One region of the Paenibacillus sp. J22P143 genome, then DNA from elsewhere that is predicted to be linked to it. Evidence: riboswitches for the same ligand, from Rfam matches in the RefSeq annotation. Region 1 holds a riboswitch; each other region holds the start of a gene.
What was found. Region 1 has a riboswitch for cyclic di-AMP ahead of AC58PQ_RS21405 (CAP domain-containing protein). Riboswitches for the same ligand answer to the same signal wherever they lie in the genome.

Region 1 (5,851 bases):
AGACTTTTACTGGGGTTACTCTATTAATCTTAGTTCCATCACCAAGCTCACCATCACGATTGTATCCCCACGCCCATACTGTACCATCTTTTTTTAAAGCAAGTCCCCCATTGGCTATAGAAATAACATCTGTCAAACCTTGTACATTAACAGGAACCAATCTACTAAGTAATACTCCATCTTCAACTGGTGTTCCATCACCAAGTTGTCCATATGCATCTGAACCCCATGCCCATACTGTTCCATCATTTTTTAATGCATACGTGGTTTCTCCACCCGAAGAAATATCGACAATACCACTTATTCCCTTTACTTTCACAAGACTACTTTTATCATCTCTTATTGTCCCATCACCAAGTTGACCATATAGATTCGATCCCCAAGTCCAAACAGTACCATCGTTTTTAAGAGCAACCGTATGTCTTGAACCAGCGGCAACCTTGGTAAAATAAGGTGTAACTGATGGCTCATTCGATTCACCCAACACCCTGAATGGCATAATTACTGAACACAACATGATGATCAGGCATAACATTGAAAACTTTGTTCTATTCATTCTTTTCTCCCCTTACTCTTCATAGTTTTACATAATTCCTAAATATTTGATCGATACATTTCAGTTTAATCCATACTATTACGTAACGCCTATTTTTCATAGGACTTATTTCTTCCATTCCCATGCATCACAACTTCCACTCCTGAAATTCAAAACAATTTTTTTACAAATAAATCCATATGAGTTAGAAAGTTATATGGACTGACGCTGATTTTGATAACTGCATCTATTTTCAATCCTTGACAGAAGAAGTGAGCGTTGCTGGAGAAGTTGAGGAAACAGGTATTTTGCAGGACTACTCAGAAGATACCATTACGATAGACGGAGGATATTATCTAAGGATGAATTGTACTTTTGTGGTGTGAGTCTTTGCACCTATTTATGTGTATCATCTCCAGACACCTCAAATGTCTTGTAAGCAGCAATTCTATTGAACAATGTGTAGCACAAGTACACATTGGCTAACTATGCTCGGAGTATCAGCGGTTAACAAAAAGAACACCTTTGAATTAGGTGTCCTGTGACTTGGATAGATATTATTGATTGAAATAACATGTCCCGTTCGGTCATATCATGTTAATTTCCGACAAAAAAATAAACCGCAACAGTTTTGTAGGGTGGTCAATTGTACTAATACCGTGAGTCTAAAGATTGACTTATGTTGAAGCTTTGTATATGAATCATTTATCACTAGCTACATCATGAAAATATACAACTTCTTCCTCGAATGATGCCCACCAGTCTATAAAGAATTTTCCGTATAATTCTTGAGGAACGTCTGAACCTTCAAAGTCGGAAAAATAATCATCCCACTGTGCTTTCGTCATTTTCAGAGTTTTTCCATTTGTGTCCGTGTATGAAATGACGGAGTTCATGTTTTCTCTATCAGACCACACATTGGCGGCTGTGATATTAACTCTGCGCATTGTTCCATCCCATTTAACATCATATCCTGAGTTCTCCGACACAAAGCGTACAGGAATCATTGTGTTGCCATCGATTATTTTTGGTGCTACAGGTAACGACTTTTTTACCCCTTTAACAGTAGCATTTGTGCTGCCAATCGTTAGAGAAATTTTAGTTCCATCCGATCCTGTGCCTGTAACTGTTTTCGTTGTGTCATTCCAAGCCACGCCGTATCCAATTGCTTCGAAGATAACTCTCATTGGCACAAGAGTTGAACCATTATCAATCACTCCCGTTGCGGGAAGCTCATATCCTTCCAGGAAGATATCAACTTCATTGCTGACAGGCTTTACTTCTGGAACAACTGGCTTAACATTCCATGTCTCTCCAAAAGTGCCAGTTACATTTCGATTGATAAATTCCAACCACGCCCGATCCGCCTCTACGTCTCTAGCAAATGCACTAGCAGATAAAGCTGTGGTGGCTATCATTGCCACCAGTGTTGCCGAAAGAATCTTCTTTGTGCTATTCTTCACTTGTAAATCCTCCTATTGTTGTGTGATCTGATATAATTTGTTTCGCAAATCGCCATGTACATCTCTACCCGTTGTGGGCATCACTTCCTAAAAGACTTGTAGTGACGAATTTAAATACGTGTTCTGCTACCTGAAATACTAACAGGGAGTTGTTAGGAAAGTGTTGCAATATGTGTGGTAAATTTTGCGAATGGTCAAACCCATAACTAATGAGCTAATAGTACAAGCACACAACACAAAAACGCCTGTAAAGACTCTACAGACGCTTAATTGTATTTAATAATATTATTTACTATGTGGCATTTATTAGTTAGCGATAAATTCTTGAACCCACTCACCATTATAATAACCCACGCCTATTTGCGTGTAATTAGGACTTAAAATGTTCTGACGATGTCCCGCGCTGTTCATCCATGCTGTAATGACGGCTTGTGGTGTTTGTTGACCCTTCGCGATGTTTTCACCCGCGTAGGAATAGTTAATTCCGTAGGAGCGCATCATATCAAAAGGAGAACCGTACGTCGGCGATGTATGATCGAAATAACCGTTGTTGTACATATCCTTCGCTTTATCTAGCGCCATCGCGGTAAGCGCGCTATTACTGGTTAAAGGCTTCAGTCCAGCCTTAGCTCGTTCCTGGTTAACAATGTTAACCACTTGGCTAGCAAAAGTAGATTGCGTTGGCGCAGGCGTAACCGATGGTTTGGTAGCAACATTTGAGCTCGTGCTTCCAGGAATATTGAGTTTCATTCCCGACCAAATTACGTTCGGATTGGCAACTTGAGGGTTTGCCTTGATAAGCGAAGATAGGCTTACACCATACTTCTTGGAGATCAACCACATGGTATCATTGCCTGCTACCGTATGAGCTCCTGTTGCAGCAAATGCCGCGTTCGCCCCCATAAGGACGCTCAAACCTAGTGCACCTGTAACTACTAGCTTTTTGTAACGATTCAAAATAAACCTCTCCTTTTTGCGGCCTGCGAGGTTAGCTGTCGGATTCGGATCAAAGAGTAATCACCCGGCCGCGGATCGCGGCTTCACCCCAAAGATTGGGTCCCCCGTGCTTCAAAAAAGCTTCGGCCTTCTAAGTTTTTGATCCAATATGGATCTAAACGATTGTAACATGTGAAATCTGCGAAAACATGGCTCAAAATCTTCCAGTTGCTTTATGTAAGCGGAAACAATCTTCTCAGTACTCAAATGTCGGTATGCAGGAACCATACTCAAAAAAGAGTCGACTTTGTCGACTCTACTAAATAAACTTTTGAAATTAATTTACAGGAATATCGAGTTCTTTACGGAGTTGATTTACGGTCTTCTCATTTTTTTGGTATTCTTCTTTTCCTTTTTTCAATTTATCGATTCTTTTTTGTACTTCTTCTGCTTGTTTGAGATACTTATCGTCGTTATATCTTATCGCATCTGCTTTAATTCCAATAACACAAAGTGTTAAGTCCTATTTTTTGGGATTTTCATAACGAATCTTGTGACAGATAAACGTATTTCAGTTCCTTCATAGCATAGAGGAAATCAGGCTTCCGATTGATCATACATACGCCTAAGTCCAGGAATCGTAAATTCTTCAGCTTCTCTAGCTCAATCGGTAGCTCATGGATCGAGGTGTATTGAATCGTAAGTTGCTCTAGTTGTTCCAACTCTCCAATCTCCGGTGGGATGCGGTTTAAGCTGATCTCTTCCTTCGGCTTGAACCGATAACCAGGAGTCGGCCGATCCGAACTCGCACATTGGATACTAAGTAATCTCAAGTTCTTCAGATTAGCTATGGATGCGGGAATACTCTCCAAATCAGCTGTCAGGATTTTCAAGCGTTCAAGCTTGATTAACTCGAACAACCCTTCAGGTAGACGATAAAGATCCTGTTCAAAAATTTCAAGATCACGCAGCTCTGTCAGTTCCCGGACTCTCTCAGGCAGCTCTGTCAGCCTATGTCCACTTATATTTAGCCAGTCAGTTTTATGCTTAATGGCATCATCTAGCAGACGATCCAGGTCACGGTGAGCCTTTAATTCCAAAAATAGCCCTGTAATTCGATCCATCAGTTCGATTGCTTCTTCCTCAGTTACGTCCATACCATACATATGTTCATGCACAACCGAGTAAAGGTAGTCTCCGCCACCTGCTTTCAAGAAACACAAGTCTTCCGGCACTTTAGGATAAATCCAATCTGACAGACGGTTTGCCATTTGCTTTAAGACGTTCCCGCTTTCTTCACAGCATCTATATAAATAATAGGTTCCCGAGGAATAAAAGGCATGACTGCGATAGATATTGCTAACTCGTCTAATTTCATCGATATCATTGCTTTGGATTACTATTGTCTTTACCAGGTAAGGTTCCAACGATTCCAATACGCTTGCGTATTGGCCCCGTACCTCAGCAACCGCAATTTTCTCCCCGAGCACAAAACATTCTGAATTCCGAATCGCCAAATCAATGACCTGCTCGTACGCATCGCCTCTAGGGTCTGTATACAATCTCATCCCATTCGACTCCCTTCTATTTTAAAACTACTCTCTTTCGAAAAATAAGACTTGAAACAATTAGCCCAAGTATGAATCCTGATATGGGAGAGACAACCAATATCCCTAAAACATTTGTACTTGTCGTTAAAACCACCTTGGTGATTACCACGACATTTGTAATTAAAAGTACGACTACCCAATAAATGATCTTGCTTTTCATATCAACTCTTCTAAAAGGTCTTTTCGTATATGGGCTTTTGATTATTAAAAATAGGAGTAGCAGCATCTGTACCAAGATACCAATGATCGAAAGTAGATGTTGTAGTAACTTGTACAATGGAACTGAAACATATAAATTCTGTAAAACAGTAAAATTCATAACAAAATAACCTGATTTATGCGTGAACGAATCGACAAATACATGACTATAGAATCCAATGACTACAGACATTAAGAAAACGATCCAATTCTTACTATTTCGTAGGTCAAAGTGTCTAAACGAACAATAAGCCTTGACATCGATATGTAAAAACGAAGGAAGATGAATCGTAATTACCTTCATAATGATCTGTAGTAGGAGTAACATGACAATACATATAGGAATTGATTGTAGTAGTAACCCCTTAAATGTGTGTCCTATACTTTGATATGGCTCAAGAGCAATAAAATACTCAAAATCAGGCGACATACTCCCAAGAATAAGACCCAATAAGCTAAAATATCGGGGTTTAATAAATTTTATCGGAAATGAATACAATGGATGAGCAAATGTAAATGGCAAAAAATCACTCCCTGTAAAACTGATAATCAACAAAATATCTATCCCCCGCTACCCGCTACCACGAAGTTAAAAGATTGCCCAATCGACGCATCTGTACAACCATCCAGCTTATAGGAAACACCTTTTTCTATTTTCTCTGAAACGATACGTGTACATTCTGTTTTTAAATGTTGGTTGTCACCATGACTGTCCCCTGAATTATCATAGGTATAGGAGATCTTATCTTTTTTGAATGCAAAATCATAATGAACTGGATCCCCTTCAATGGTCATTTGCGTTATGCGGATCTTACTTTCGACGTGACCTTCAACATTATTCAGAAATTGATTGAAACGATCCAGATTGATAATTCTGCCATGGATATTAATGACGTCTCCTTTTTCAGTCGCTTTATCCACGTCGTATTTCTCACCTGAGCATGAAGTAAGTAAAATAACACTCAACAATACGAAGAAACCACGAATCAATAATTTCATCCCTTGTTCCCCCTAGACATTCCAACTATATGTTTGACGCAACCGAGACTGGAAATGTTTTGTAATTTTTGAAAAAGCTTTAGAAAAAGCATATTCATCCGTTACCATCC
Region 2 (5,851 bases), on a different contig from region 1:
AGGCCTCGGTGTTCGCAAATTGCGTTTAACCGGCGGAGAGCCTCTGGTTCGTAAAAACCTGGATCAACTGATTGGGATGCTGTCACAGATTCCCGGTATTGAAGATATAGCATTGACTACGAATGGGATTTACTTTGCGTCGCGGGCTGAGAAGCTTCGGGCAGCAGGGTTAACTCGTGTAAATATTAGTTTGGATTCTTTAAAAGCAGATCGGTTCTCGATGATCACGCGCGGCGGGGATATTCGACGTGTGTTAGCCTCCATTGAAGAAGCCTATCGTGTAGGCATTATGCCGATTAAGCTGAATGTGGTACTGATGAAAGGCATTAATGATGATGAAATCGCTGATTTCTTACAAATGACGATAGATCGCCCGATTCAGGTGCGGTTTATTGAATATATGCCAATCGGTCATAAAGACGAGGATTGGAAAAGCCGTTACCTGTCTCTTACGACGGTTCTGGATCGCTGCAAGGAAATGGGCTGGGAAGCTACAGCCTCTGACGCTGTTTATGGCAACGGACCCGCACAGAATTATCGCATTGAGGGCGCATTAGGCTCATTCGGCCTTATTCATCCGATCAGCGATCATTTCTGTGAAACTTGCAATCGCTTGCGACTGACAGCAGATGGCAATATCAAGCCTTGCTTGTATTGGTCAGATGAATTTAATGTACGAAAATATATTGGCGATGATGCAGCGGTGGAAGACTTGTTCTTCCGCGCGTTGGATATTAAACCACAAAATCACGAGATGGCTCAGGCACTGATGAATGAAGACCAGTCACATACACCAACTAATCGACGAATGTCACAGATCGGCGGATAGCTAGCGTACAGGGGAGGCACGGGGAGCAAGTGAACAGCGAAATGAAGCTTAGGTTTGGCCGTAAGGTGATCTCGGTCGAAGAGGCGCGAGCCACGCTTTACGAATACGTTAAACCCACAGAGACGGAGACCGTTTCGCTGCCGACATCCTTCGGTAGAAGCTTGGCGAAGGACATTTATGCGGATCATGCTGTGCCACATTTTCGCAGATCGGGCGTGGATGGGTATGCTGTTCGTTCACAGGATATCGCCAAAGCAACACCGGACATCCCGGTTGTTTTACAGGTGATTGAGCGGATTCCAAGCGGTACCATGCCACAGCAAACGATTCAAGCTGGGACGGCTGCTCGTATTATGACGGGGGCGCCTGTTCCAGATGGCGCAGACACTGTTGTGATGCTGGAGATGACGGACTCCTTGCAGGATGAGTTATCCTATGATGCCAAGGTAAGGATTAAGAAAAATGTGCAAGCTGCAAGTAATATCACCCCGATCGCTGGTGAAGTTGCTCGTGGGGAATTCGTGATCGCACGTGGGACTCGGATTGGCCCGGGAGAAGCCGCAATTTTGGCGACATTCGGGTTCTCATCGGTTGAGGTGTACCGAAAGCCAAGGGTGGCCATTTTCTCAACAGGTTCGGAGCTTTTACAAGTTGAACAGGAGCTGCAGCCAGGTAAAATACGTAACAGCAACAGCTACATGCTGGCGGCACAAGTGGAAGAAGCAGGGGGTTCAGCGATGATCATGCCGGCACTCTCTGATGATCCCCAGCAAGTGGAAGCGGCACTTGAGGCCGTGCTGTCTGATGTCGATCTTATTCTGACTTCTGGCGGTGTCTCCGTTGGCGATTTCGATGTCCTCGTTGATCTATTTGGGCGTTTCGACGGCAAGCTGTTATTTAATAAAGTCGCGATGAGGCCAGGTACACCGACGAGTGCTGCGTTGTGGAAGGGCAAGCTGTTAATGGCACTGTCCGGTAATCCTGGAGCATCCTTCGTAGGCTTCGAGCTATTTGCTAAGCCGATTATTAAAGCGATGTTGGGGAGTCAGAGTCCTGTGGCGGAAGAGTTTACAGCTTTTCTGGATGTTCCGTATGATAAACCCTCCGCCTATCCGCGTTATATACGGGGGACAACACGAATCGAAGCAGGTTCCGTATGGGTTAGACCAGCTGGCATTGATAAGTCGAGTATCATGGTGTCGATCAAAGATGCAGATTGCTTGATTTGGCTGCCTGCAGGAGGGCAAGGCTTTCAGCGTGGTGATGGCGTGAGGGTTTATACAACGAGATAGCGTACTGAACTTATATTTTTTATACATGAAATTATATAACCTATATCACCACAAGTTTGGCGCTAACAAGTGTAACCGTCTGTCAGGAGGGTCATCTGTGGCGTCTTTTTTTTGCAACATGACTTAATGTCGGTGGCTGAGGACGATAAGCTCGGAAGACGCGCTTAAATTCGGAGACTATATGTAGCCAGACGAGATCGCCTATATCAGCGAAATTCAGGAGCTGACACGACGAATGGCACGAGTGGTATTGATTATAAATGAAAAGCCCGCCTGCTGAAGCTTCAATTTAGAAGCATCAGCAGGCGGGGCCATTTCAAGGGGTCCTAATAGAATGTAGCGAGAATGATTACCAACAGTACATAAAGAACAAGAATAATGCCTGCAGAACTTCCGTATCCTGGCGTTCCACAACCAACTACAGCTGACATAGTATCCCCTCCGGTTTTGAATTAATGTGGGTTAAACACTATATAACATATGTAGGGGAGATACCTATTGATTGGACGAATGCCCTTATGAAACCGGATCATTCACCTAAGAAAAAAGCTGCACTTGAGCGTTTCTCAAGGCAACTCCTTCAACATCTAATTAGGAATTTGATACACTTTAATTTTCTGGATCCCAAAGCTTTGTAAGGATTTCCTCGAGCCTGGGATAAAGATGTCCATTCTCTTTCCTTTAATGGCACTGCCAGTATCCGTCGCAAACACGTACATACCGCCTTTAGGAAGCCCACTAAACGAATAACCTTCAATATAAAGTTTGGTACCAAGTGGAATCACGGATGGATCTACAGCAACGGTGCCGATCGCAAGTGGGTTACCCAAATAATCCAAGGCACCATAGCCGCCATTTTCAGAAGGATCTGCCGAATAAGCTGTGGATTCAAATAATTGATAATCCGGTGCATGATCCTTGCCATCTTTATTTAAGATCGCTAGATTGCTGCTAGCATCCCACTGTACAGGCACTCCTGCAGCGGCGGAAAGGAACCGAAGCGGCACGTATACGCGCCCATTCTGGTATTGCGATGCTGCGTCCAAGGTGACGGGGGCATTATCAATGCTGGCTTCTTTTTGACCGGAAACCAAGGAAATCGTATTTTTGTCGTTAGTTAGTGTCACCTTGATTTGATTTCCATCTTTTTGCCAATCCACGGTATAACCAAGCTTCTCCGTTACGAACCGCAGCGGAACCTGCGTGGAGTGATCGCCATCCAGAAATGGCTGTGCATCAGGGAAATGGATCAGGTCATCATTGACTTGCACTTTCACATCCATTTCAGCTGCTTGAGCCGTAAATGGGGAAAGAAAGCCCCCTGCCAATACCGTTAGTGAAACAGCAAGGCTAGTTAACCCTTTAGTAAGCTTATTCAATTGGTAATCCTCCTTCATGAGCCTTCGAGGTTAGTTGACGGGTTCGGGAAGAAGGTTCTCCCTAGTCTGCTTCAAGCTGAAGCAAATATTCACCCCAAGTAATTCGTCCCCCGTACCAGTACCTTATTTATGTACTAGACTCGGCTTTAAATAGTTTATCATCGCGGGTAGGCTGGAACAACGACCAATATATGGGTGAGTAGACCACATACTAGACTTAGGTCTAGGTTCAAAAACAGTCGATAGTCGGTTTTAGACTTTCTGGAATTGAGCTACGATAAGAGTATGATGAAGGATGAGGGGCGATTTGACATGAACAATAAGAATCGGGAAATGGATCCTACTAATATATTTGACCGTATTGGCAAAATGGCAGAAACCGTCTGGCAGGAGACGATCGGTAAAACAACACCAGGTACTGATGACGATGATGGCACCATTGCCAAGCTTGAGGAGCGCTATGAAGTGGCGCTTCAGGCAACGATTGCGCTGCGCGGTCACATCGCGCGAGCAGAAGATATGGCGAAGCTGCGGGGCGAGCAAGCCGAGCTGGCGATGCGCGCTGGCGAAGAGGATCTCGCGCGACTCGCGCTGCAAGAGAAGCTGCGCGAGGAAGCCGCTAGCGAGCACTACCGCGCGCAGTACGCGAGCAGCCAGGACTTGTGCCTGGCGCTCGCAGAGGAACTGCGCGGGCTGCGTGCGGGGCACGCAGCCAAGAATGTGCAGCCGCATGGCGGGCTGCACGGCAAAGAGGCTCGCGACACATGGCGCGAGCTGGAGGTCACCGGCCGCGAGCTCGGCCGGGAAGCGCTGCAGGGGCTCCGCGTAGCGGGCCGCCTGTCGAAGGAGACATTGAAGGAAGCCGGAGGCAACCTTCAGCATGAACTGCGGTTGCTGCGCAGCAGGCTGCAGCACGAGTGGCAGCAGGAGCAGCGCGCTCGCGATGAGCGAGAACCGCGCGACAGAAAATAGTCATGGAAAGTGACCTCCACGAAAGCAAAGCCTTGCGGGATAAGGATTTGCATCTTGGAGGTCGTCCATTCTTATGGTATGCTAGGAATCGTATGAACGGAAGATATGGAGCAGCAGCCAGCCAGAGGAGGTGCATCGATGGGAGAGGAAACGAAAAATAATCGCAGCCGGAATACAGCGCTTGTGCTGATTGGAGCCGGTGTTTTTTTGCTTCTGGATCATACCATAGGCTTTTTTCCTATTCTGGCCGTAATCCTTATTCTACTCGGCATTCATCGGGTTCGTTCACGCAAAGAGCGCAAGGGATATGTGCTGATGGGGATCGGTGCTGTCATATTATTTGGTGACCATCTGACAATTGCGATTGCGGTAGTGTTGATTTCATTAGGTTTATTCTTCATTCGATCCAAGCAAGTTCATAAGGATGATTCGTATACACAAAAGCAAAAGATCGTCGATAGCGTTCGCCTTGGCCGAGAGCCTTGGATTCTGCGAAATACCTCGACATGGTACTTGGTGGGAGAAACGTATATTGATCTCTCGTTGGCCATTCTAGAACAAAAGGAAACAACAGTCATCCTACAGGGCGTTGTAGGAGATATTGATATAAAGGTTCCCGATGATATCGGCGTTTCCGTTACAGCTTCTGTCATGTTCGGTCAGCTTCATGTAGCCGAACAACGTGAGGCAGGTGTGATGAACAAAGTGGTGTGGCAATCGGAGAATTATCAACATTGCGACCATCGGGTGAAACTCGTGCTCTCTTTCATCGTAGGAGATATCAAGGTTAAAGTATTGTAACGGCTGGAGGGGGTACATCACCAAGTGGACGGCTACAAAAGACGATTAACGAATATGATATGGCGCAGCATGGGGGAAGCTATCCTCTTTAGCTTCGCTGTTTTCGGTGCTATGCTATATTTCTTGAATTCAAGACATTTGATCGAGCCCTTTACCAGCTGGCAGCAGGGTGTCAAATTCTCGTTCATGGCCTTGTTGATACTGGGTGTGATTGGTGCTGTCTTCGGTTACTGGAACAGCTCGAAGGTTACACGTAGACTAGAACCAATGATGGAGACGATGATATTATTAGAAAAAGGTACATTTGCCCGAGAAGGCTTCCAAAACGGGGATGATGATGAAATTGGACGATTGGGCGAACAACTCGGCCGTATTATGAAGCGATGGGAAGAGCAGGTGACTTCGCTCCAACGGCTGTCGAATAGTAATGCTGAGCTTACCGAGAAAGCCAAGCTAACCGCGGTCATTGAAGAGCGCCAGCGTTTGGCACGCGAGCTGCATGATGCGGTAAGTCAGCAGTTGTTCGCGATCTCGATGACAGCAACAGCGGTAGGACGGACGTTGGATAAGGATTTTGA
Region 3 (5,851 bases), on a different contig from region 1:
TCTACTACCGCTCCGGAGACTCAATGCTTCGATAGATAATTTGGCGAGCGCCGAAGGTGATTTGACCATGAGATTGCCGATAAAAGGCAAAGATGAGTTTAGCGAAATCTCCACTTCTTTCAATAAGATGGTAGGAAATCTCCAAGATATGTTCATCGAAGTAGTCGAGGGAATCCGCACATAAACGCAAAGCAGCAGAGAGGTTTCGAGCAGTACGACGGAGATTGCTGTGGGGAACCAGCACCAGGCAGAGGCTGTGGAAAGTGTACACCAAATGGTTGAATCGATGACAACAGGTATTCATTCCGTAGCCAGATCTTCTGAGGAGGCAGCGGTCACAACTTCGAAAGTCGTTCAATCAGCGAATGATGGAGGGCAAATTATTCAGGGTACATTGGCTGATATGAAAAATATGAGCATAAAAATGAATGATTTATCCGAAAAATCGAACCAAATTGGTGACATTATTGAGGTGATTGACGATATTGCGGATCAAACGAATTTGCTTGCGCTTAATGCGGCTATTGAGGCGGCAAGAGCAGGTGAATCGGGTAAAGGCTTTGCCGTTGTCGCCGATGAAGTTCGAAAGTTGGCTGAACGCAGCGGAGAAGCGACCAAACGCATCGCCGATCTCATCAAAAACATTCAGCGGAATACGACGGGTACGGTAAGTGCCGTGAATCAGAGCAACCAAATGGCGCAGCGTGCAGGAGCAGCTTTTGAGCATATTGTCGAGATGGTTAGGGAGTCATCCAATCATATCAACGAAATTGCGACTTCTAGCGAGGAGCAGTTTGCTCAAAGTTCTGCCGTGCTGAGAACGATTCAAAGTATGGCTGCAATCACCGAGCAAACCTCTGCTGGCGCAGAGGAAAATGCAGCAACAGCAGACCACTTGAAAATGCTGGCCGATAGGCTGTACCAATTGGTCGGTAAGTTTAAAGTATCGTAGGGGCGAATTGACAAGCATACGGAAAAGACCACCTGATGGTGGTCTTTTTCTCTTTTCTCTTACTCGTTCGCGGGAATATTCTAATTGCAGCCACCATCTAAATATTGTATCCATTTATCGTGGTATTGAGGGTTCTTTGTATTTTGATGATATGGTGGTTCGTATTGCTCCATAATTTGCCGCATGGTTGGATACCCTATACAAAAAGGAGATGCCAACAGATGAAACAAGAGGATTCGTTTGGTGAAGTGTTCGAACTCATGGAATCTGCTTTTCCTGATACGGAGATAAGAACCTATGAAGGACAGCGATCACTGTTATCGCATCCGAACTATCGAATTGATGTTGAGAGAGATACGCATGGTCAAATGCTTGGCTTTTTGGCAAGCTGGAGCTTTAGTACGTTTCGATTTGTAGAGCATATTGCAGTCAATGCTGCAATAAGGTGCGGCGGAATAGGCAAACAAATGCTGACGGCTTATATGAGCAGCGGTTCTACGCCTATCGTGCTTGAAGTGGAGCCGCCGGATGCGCCGGATGCCAAGCGGAGAATTGAATTTTATAAGCGCTGCGGCTTTCATTTGAACATATTCCCTTATGCGCAGCCTCCTCTCAGAGAAGGGCAGCTGATGCTGCCTCTACTTATCATGAGTTCACCTGATCCATTGACGGAAACTGAGTTCATACCCTGCAAGAACATCATATACACAGAGGTATATAAGCAATCTGTAAGCTCGGATTGGGCAAATTAGTGATCAACAGCTACTCTACCTAGAGTAGCTGTTTGTGCTTGACTCCACAAAAAAAGGAAACACTTACCACCGTGAAAAAGTTGTCAGGCTAAAACGAACTATGCTAGTCTAACATAGACAAAAAATGCCGAATCTCGGAGCATCAAAAGCTCCGGTACGGGGGACTTCTTTACTTGGGGTGAATGAATGCTCAGTTAGTCTAAGGCTAATGGGGCGTACTAGGGAAAACCTCTTCCCGAACCCGTCAACTAACCTCGGAGGCTTCAAGGAGGCACAACGTTTTGAAACTTTTTACAAAAAGCTTTATTTGTTCATGCGCTCTTTTAGGCGCAGCCATTCCCCTGTTCGCCGCTCCAGCGGCGTATGCCGCTGCACCAGACACCTCTTCGGTGAAGGTTCAGGTCAATGACGAATTGGTGCAGTTCCCTGAAGTACAGCCGTTTATTGATACGGAAGGTACACTCCAGGTGCCGCTACGCGTGCTGTCGGAGAAATTAGGCTATCAAGTGGACTGGGAGAAGCAAGGCGATGATGTCGTCGTCACCCTAATGAACAAGGAGCAAGCGATTCAACTAACAACGGACGAAGAGCAAGCTGTCGTGAACAGTAAGTTGGTTGAATTAGAGAGCAGTCCGACGTTGCTGAAGGGAAATACTTACGTTCCTCTACGTTTCATAACAGAGACGTTTGGATCTGAGATCGCTTGGAATGATGCGAATAAAATCGCCATCGTGGAAGTCGATGGTAAGACCCACAAGCCAGCTTGGATTGCACCTCCGCCATCAGTAGCCCCAGTAGCAAAGGTTGTTCAGCCAGCTGTATCAACTCAAATTATACAGGCTGCGACGGCTTTTCAAGGAACACCTTACCGATGGGGTGGAACAACACCCAAGGGCTTCGATTGCTCTGGTTTCGTTCGTTATTTGTATGAAGCCAAAGGCATTGAGCTGCCACGCACATCCGTGCAAATGTATGATCAAGCGGGTGCGAGAGTGACGGATTTGAAGCAGGGCGATCTTGTCTTCTTTGCTTCGGGTATCGTTAATCATGTGGGCATTTACATGGGAAATAATCAATTCATTTCGGCTACAACATCCGGTGGTGTAGCGGTCGATAGTCTCGCTAGCTCCTATTGGGGCTCAAGATATGTAGGCGCAAAACGCGTGCTTTAATGTAGGGACTAAATCGGATAAAAGCAAGATGATCTAGAGCGTATGTTCGTTATGTCTTTCACAGATGAAAGATTAGCGGGCAGATGCTCTTTTTTTACGCGAAAATCTGCGATTTTTATCGAATTTTTGAGAATTATAGCCTATAATGAAAAAATGGTTGGAAGAAAGTAGGTGACGCGTACGACATGCAAGTCAGTGTCTGGAAAAACTGGTTTCATAAAATAAAACTGTCAGGTCGAACAGATCGCATGTACAACGTGGAAACGGGTCCTGCCATACCGGAAGACATTCGGGAAGTGATTAAGCAATTTTTTCAAACCTATAACCACTTCAAAGGGGCAAGGCAATTCCAGACGGATACGTTTATCAAGGAAGTGTTCTACGCGACGAAGCAAGATCCGAAGGATCGCCGCTCCATAGATGAGATGGAAAACTATATTCAGAGCAAGAATGTCAATCGTTTAAGACTGAAATCGTATGTGATTGATGAATATTTACGCATGGATGAGAAGTTGTGCATGATCGGTGTGACACGGGAGTTTAGTAATGCTCATCGCAATCGTGTGCTTTATTTTATCGTGAATGAGGACGGCGCGTGGCGGTTTCATCATATCGTGAGATCACATTCTGGGAAAATTCTTGAGAAGTTTCAAGTGAAGGAACAGGTGGGATTTGTGGTTGGGGATGAGAAGGTAGCGCTCCTGTTTCTAACGCATGCAAATTCGGCGGATGCTGCCTATATATTGGGAGATTATGTCCATTCAGAAGGCTATCTGGAAGTGGAGCAAGAGGTAAGCGGTCAGCTCTATTATCGGATTGTTCGGATGAATCGTGTGCATTAATATGGTTAATTAATCAGGTGAACCAGCAATGAATAGGCTTTGCTCAGTCGAGTAACGCTTATTTGGTGTTGGCGAAGGCGGGGTAGCATGTGGACATGGGCCACCTCCTTGTGAAAGAATATAATTATCATTCATCAGGTGAAGAGATAGGTGTACATGCCTGAAAGGGAGGCAAAGATGGAGAAAGATCCTATGGAGCTGCAGGAGCAGTTTTGGAAAAAGGTGAATGGTGAGCAGTTAGGACAGCTTCTGCAAAACATTGCCGTGAGCATTCAGCTAAAGCCTAGTAAGCTGGCTTTCGTGTGTATTGGGACGGATCGCTCAACAGGGGACTCTCTGGGGCCGGTTGTCGGAAGTAAACTTGCAGAGCTAGGCTATCCACACGTAATTGGTACGCTAGCGGCACCGTGTGATGCCAGTAACTTGGCGATGCGCTTGCAGGAAATCCCACCGGATGCTGTGGTTATTGCGATAGATGCTTGTTTGGGTCAAAAATTAAGCGTGGGCCTGTATCAGTTATCGAACCAGCCGTTGGCTCCAGGAAAATCAGTTGGTAAGGTGTTGCCACCCATTGGTGATTACACGATTGCGGCGATCGTGAATGTGGATGGGCCTAGACAGTATAATGTGCTGCAAACGACTTCGTTATATCATGTGCTTAGGATGGCGGATGAAGTGACCAAAGCCATTAGCTATGCAATTCCTTTGTAGCGAAGGGCAGCAAAGACGAGGAAGATCGGAGTGATCAGTGAGTGATGGGGCCAGGTGGACCAGGGGGTATGGGACGGCTTTCCGACCGGAATCGGCCAAAGGCGAAATTGAAGGATGTATCGATACGAAGGATTTTGGTTTTGTTCAAAAGGTATTGGGGACAGCTCTTGGTGATTATTGGCTTGGCACTGCTTGCGGCAGTGATTGGGTTGATCCCGCCATTAGTCATGAAGGAAATTATAGATACAGCCATCCCGCAGGGGCGTGTCCAGCTATTGTCTGTGATGGCGCTGCTGTTAATATTGCTGCCAGTATTGAGCGGTGTGCTTGGCGTGTGGCAAAACCACCTCAATACCAAAGTAACCCAAGGGGTTATTCGGGATTTGGGACAGTCGTTATTTCATAATTTGCAGCGGCAATCGATGGCGTTTTTCACGGATGCGCGCTCTGGAGAAATTGTTCAGCGGATCACGGGCGATGTGCAATCCGTACAGAGTGTGGTTACCTCTATCGTTGTCTCCTCGATCACGCAGATCGTAATTGTCTTCACGACGATAGGCATCTTGTTTGCGTTAGATTGGAAGCTGGCAATTATTTCGGTGCTGATTCTTCCTCTTTTCGTGCTGCCTGTGAAAAAGGTTTCCAAGCTGCGGAAGGCATTGCGACTTGAAACGCAGAAGGTGCGCTCGGACATCACCTCGCAGCTGAATGAGAACTTCGGTATTTCGGGTGCGTTGTTGACACGAATTTTTGGCAGAGAGAAGCAACAAGAACTTGAATTCACGACGATGAATCAAAAGGTGATGGATCTCGAGCTGCGGCTCAATCTGGTCGGTCGTTGGTTCGGGATGGCAACGAGCACACTAGGGCCGTTAGGCACGGCAATTATATATATCTATGGCGGCTACTCCGTTATTCAGGGAGATATGACGTTAGGCTCCATCGTCGCGTTCACGGCGTACTTAGGGCGGTTGTATATGCCAGTAGGGACACTGTTGAACCTGCAAGTAGAGGTAGCGACTGCGCTGGGGGTGTTCCAGCGTATTTTTGAATATCAGGACATGGAGCCTGATGTTATGGATTCGGAGGGCGCACGCCAGCTGGGGACAGTGGCGGGGCGTGTGAGCTATAAGCAGGTGTCTTTCGCTTATAAGGCAGGGGAACAAGGGAAAACAGGGCACAAAGGGAAGTTAGGGGATCCAAGGCGGGAAGAGAAGCCAAGGGATCAGGACGAAGCGGGGAAGGAAGGGAAGTCGAGGGTACAAGGCGAAGTGGTGCAGGAAGGGAAGTCAAGGGCTCAAGGCGAAGCGGGGTTCAAGGAGAAGAAGCCAATTCAGTATGCGCTGCGCGATGTTACCTTCGAGGCGCAGCCTGGTGAGATGGTCGCGCTCGTTGGACCTAGCGGCGCTGGGAAGTCGACGC

Region 2: linked by a shared signal. The riboswitch ahead of AC58PQ_RS18930 (stalk domain-containing protein) and the one ahead of AC58PQ_RS21405 (CAP domain-containing protein) in region 1 are both predicted to bind cyclic di-AMP.
Region 3: linked by a shared signal. The riboswitch ahead of AC58PQ_RS27295 (C40 family peptidase) and the one ahead of AC58PQ_RS21405 (CAP domain-containing protein) in region 1 are both predicted to bind cyclic di-AMP.

The regions. Positions count from the first base shown of each region.
Region 1 is NZ_JCAUAQ010000019.1:18,656-24,506, reverse strand. Features, by position in the region: gene AC58PQ_RS21415 (RCC1 domain-containing protein) at 1-556, opposite strand, end outside; gene AC58PQ_RS21410 (copper amine oxidase N-terminal domain-containing protein) at 1,237-1,998, opposite strand; gene AC58PQ_RS21405 (CAP domain-containing protein) at 2,305-2,955, opposite strand; cyclic di-AMP (ydaO/yuaA leader) riboswitch at 2,961-3,093, opposite strand; gene AC58PQ_RS21400 (leucine-rich repeat domain-containing protein) at 3,474-4,502, opposite strand; gene AC58PQ_RS21395 (DUF4184 family protein) at 4,519-5,265, opposite strand; gene AC58PQ_RS21390 (DUF4362 domain-containing protein) at 5,304-5,741, opposite strand.
Region 2 is NZ_JCAUAQ010000014.1:114,535-120,385, reverse strand. Features, by position in the region: gene moaA (GTP 3',8-cyclase MoaA) at 1-829, shown strand, start outside; gene AC58PQ_RS18940 (molybdopterin molybdotransferase MoeA) at 859-2,121, shown strand; gene AC58PQ_RS18935 (YjcZ family sporulation protein) at 2,448-2,552, opposite strand; gene AC58PQ_RS18930 (stalk domain-containing protein) at 2,709-3,500, opposite strand; cyclic di-AMP (ydaO/yuaA leader) riboswitch at 3,505-3,656, opposite strand; gene AC58PQ_RS18925 (PspA/IM30 family protein) at 3,813-4,472, shown strand; gene liaF (cell wall-active antibiotics response protein LiaF) at 4,611-5,273, shown strand; gene AC58PQ_RS18915 (sensor histidine kinase) at 5,298-5,851, shown strand, end outside.
Region 3 is NZ_JCAUAQ010000036.1:27,343-33,193, reverse strand. Features, by position in the region: gene AC58PQ_RS27310 (HAMP domain-containing protein) at 1-184, shown strand, start outside; gene AC58PQ_RS27305 (methyl-accepting chemotaxis protein) at 230-952, shown strand; gene AC58PQ_RS27300 (GNAT family N-acetyltransferase) at 1,174-1,704, shown strand; cyclic di-AMP (ydaO/yuaA leader) riboswitch at 1,820-1,982, shown strand; gene AC58PQ_RS27295 (C40 family peptidase) at 1,986-2,876, shown strand; gene AC58PQ_RS27290 (hypothetical protein) at 3,062-3,718, shown strand; gene yyaC (spore protease YyaC) at 3,896-4,429, shown strand; gene AC58PQ_RS27280 (ABC transporter ATP-binding protein) at 4,498-5,851, shown strand, end outside.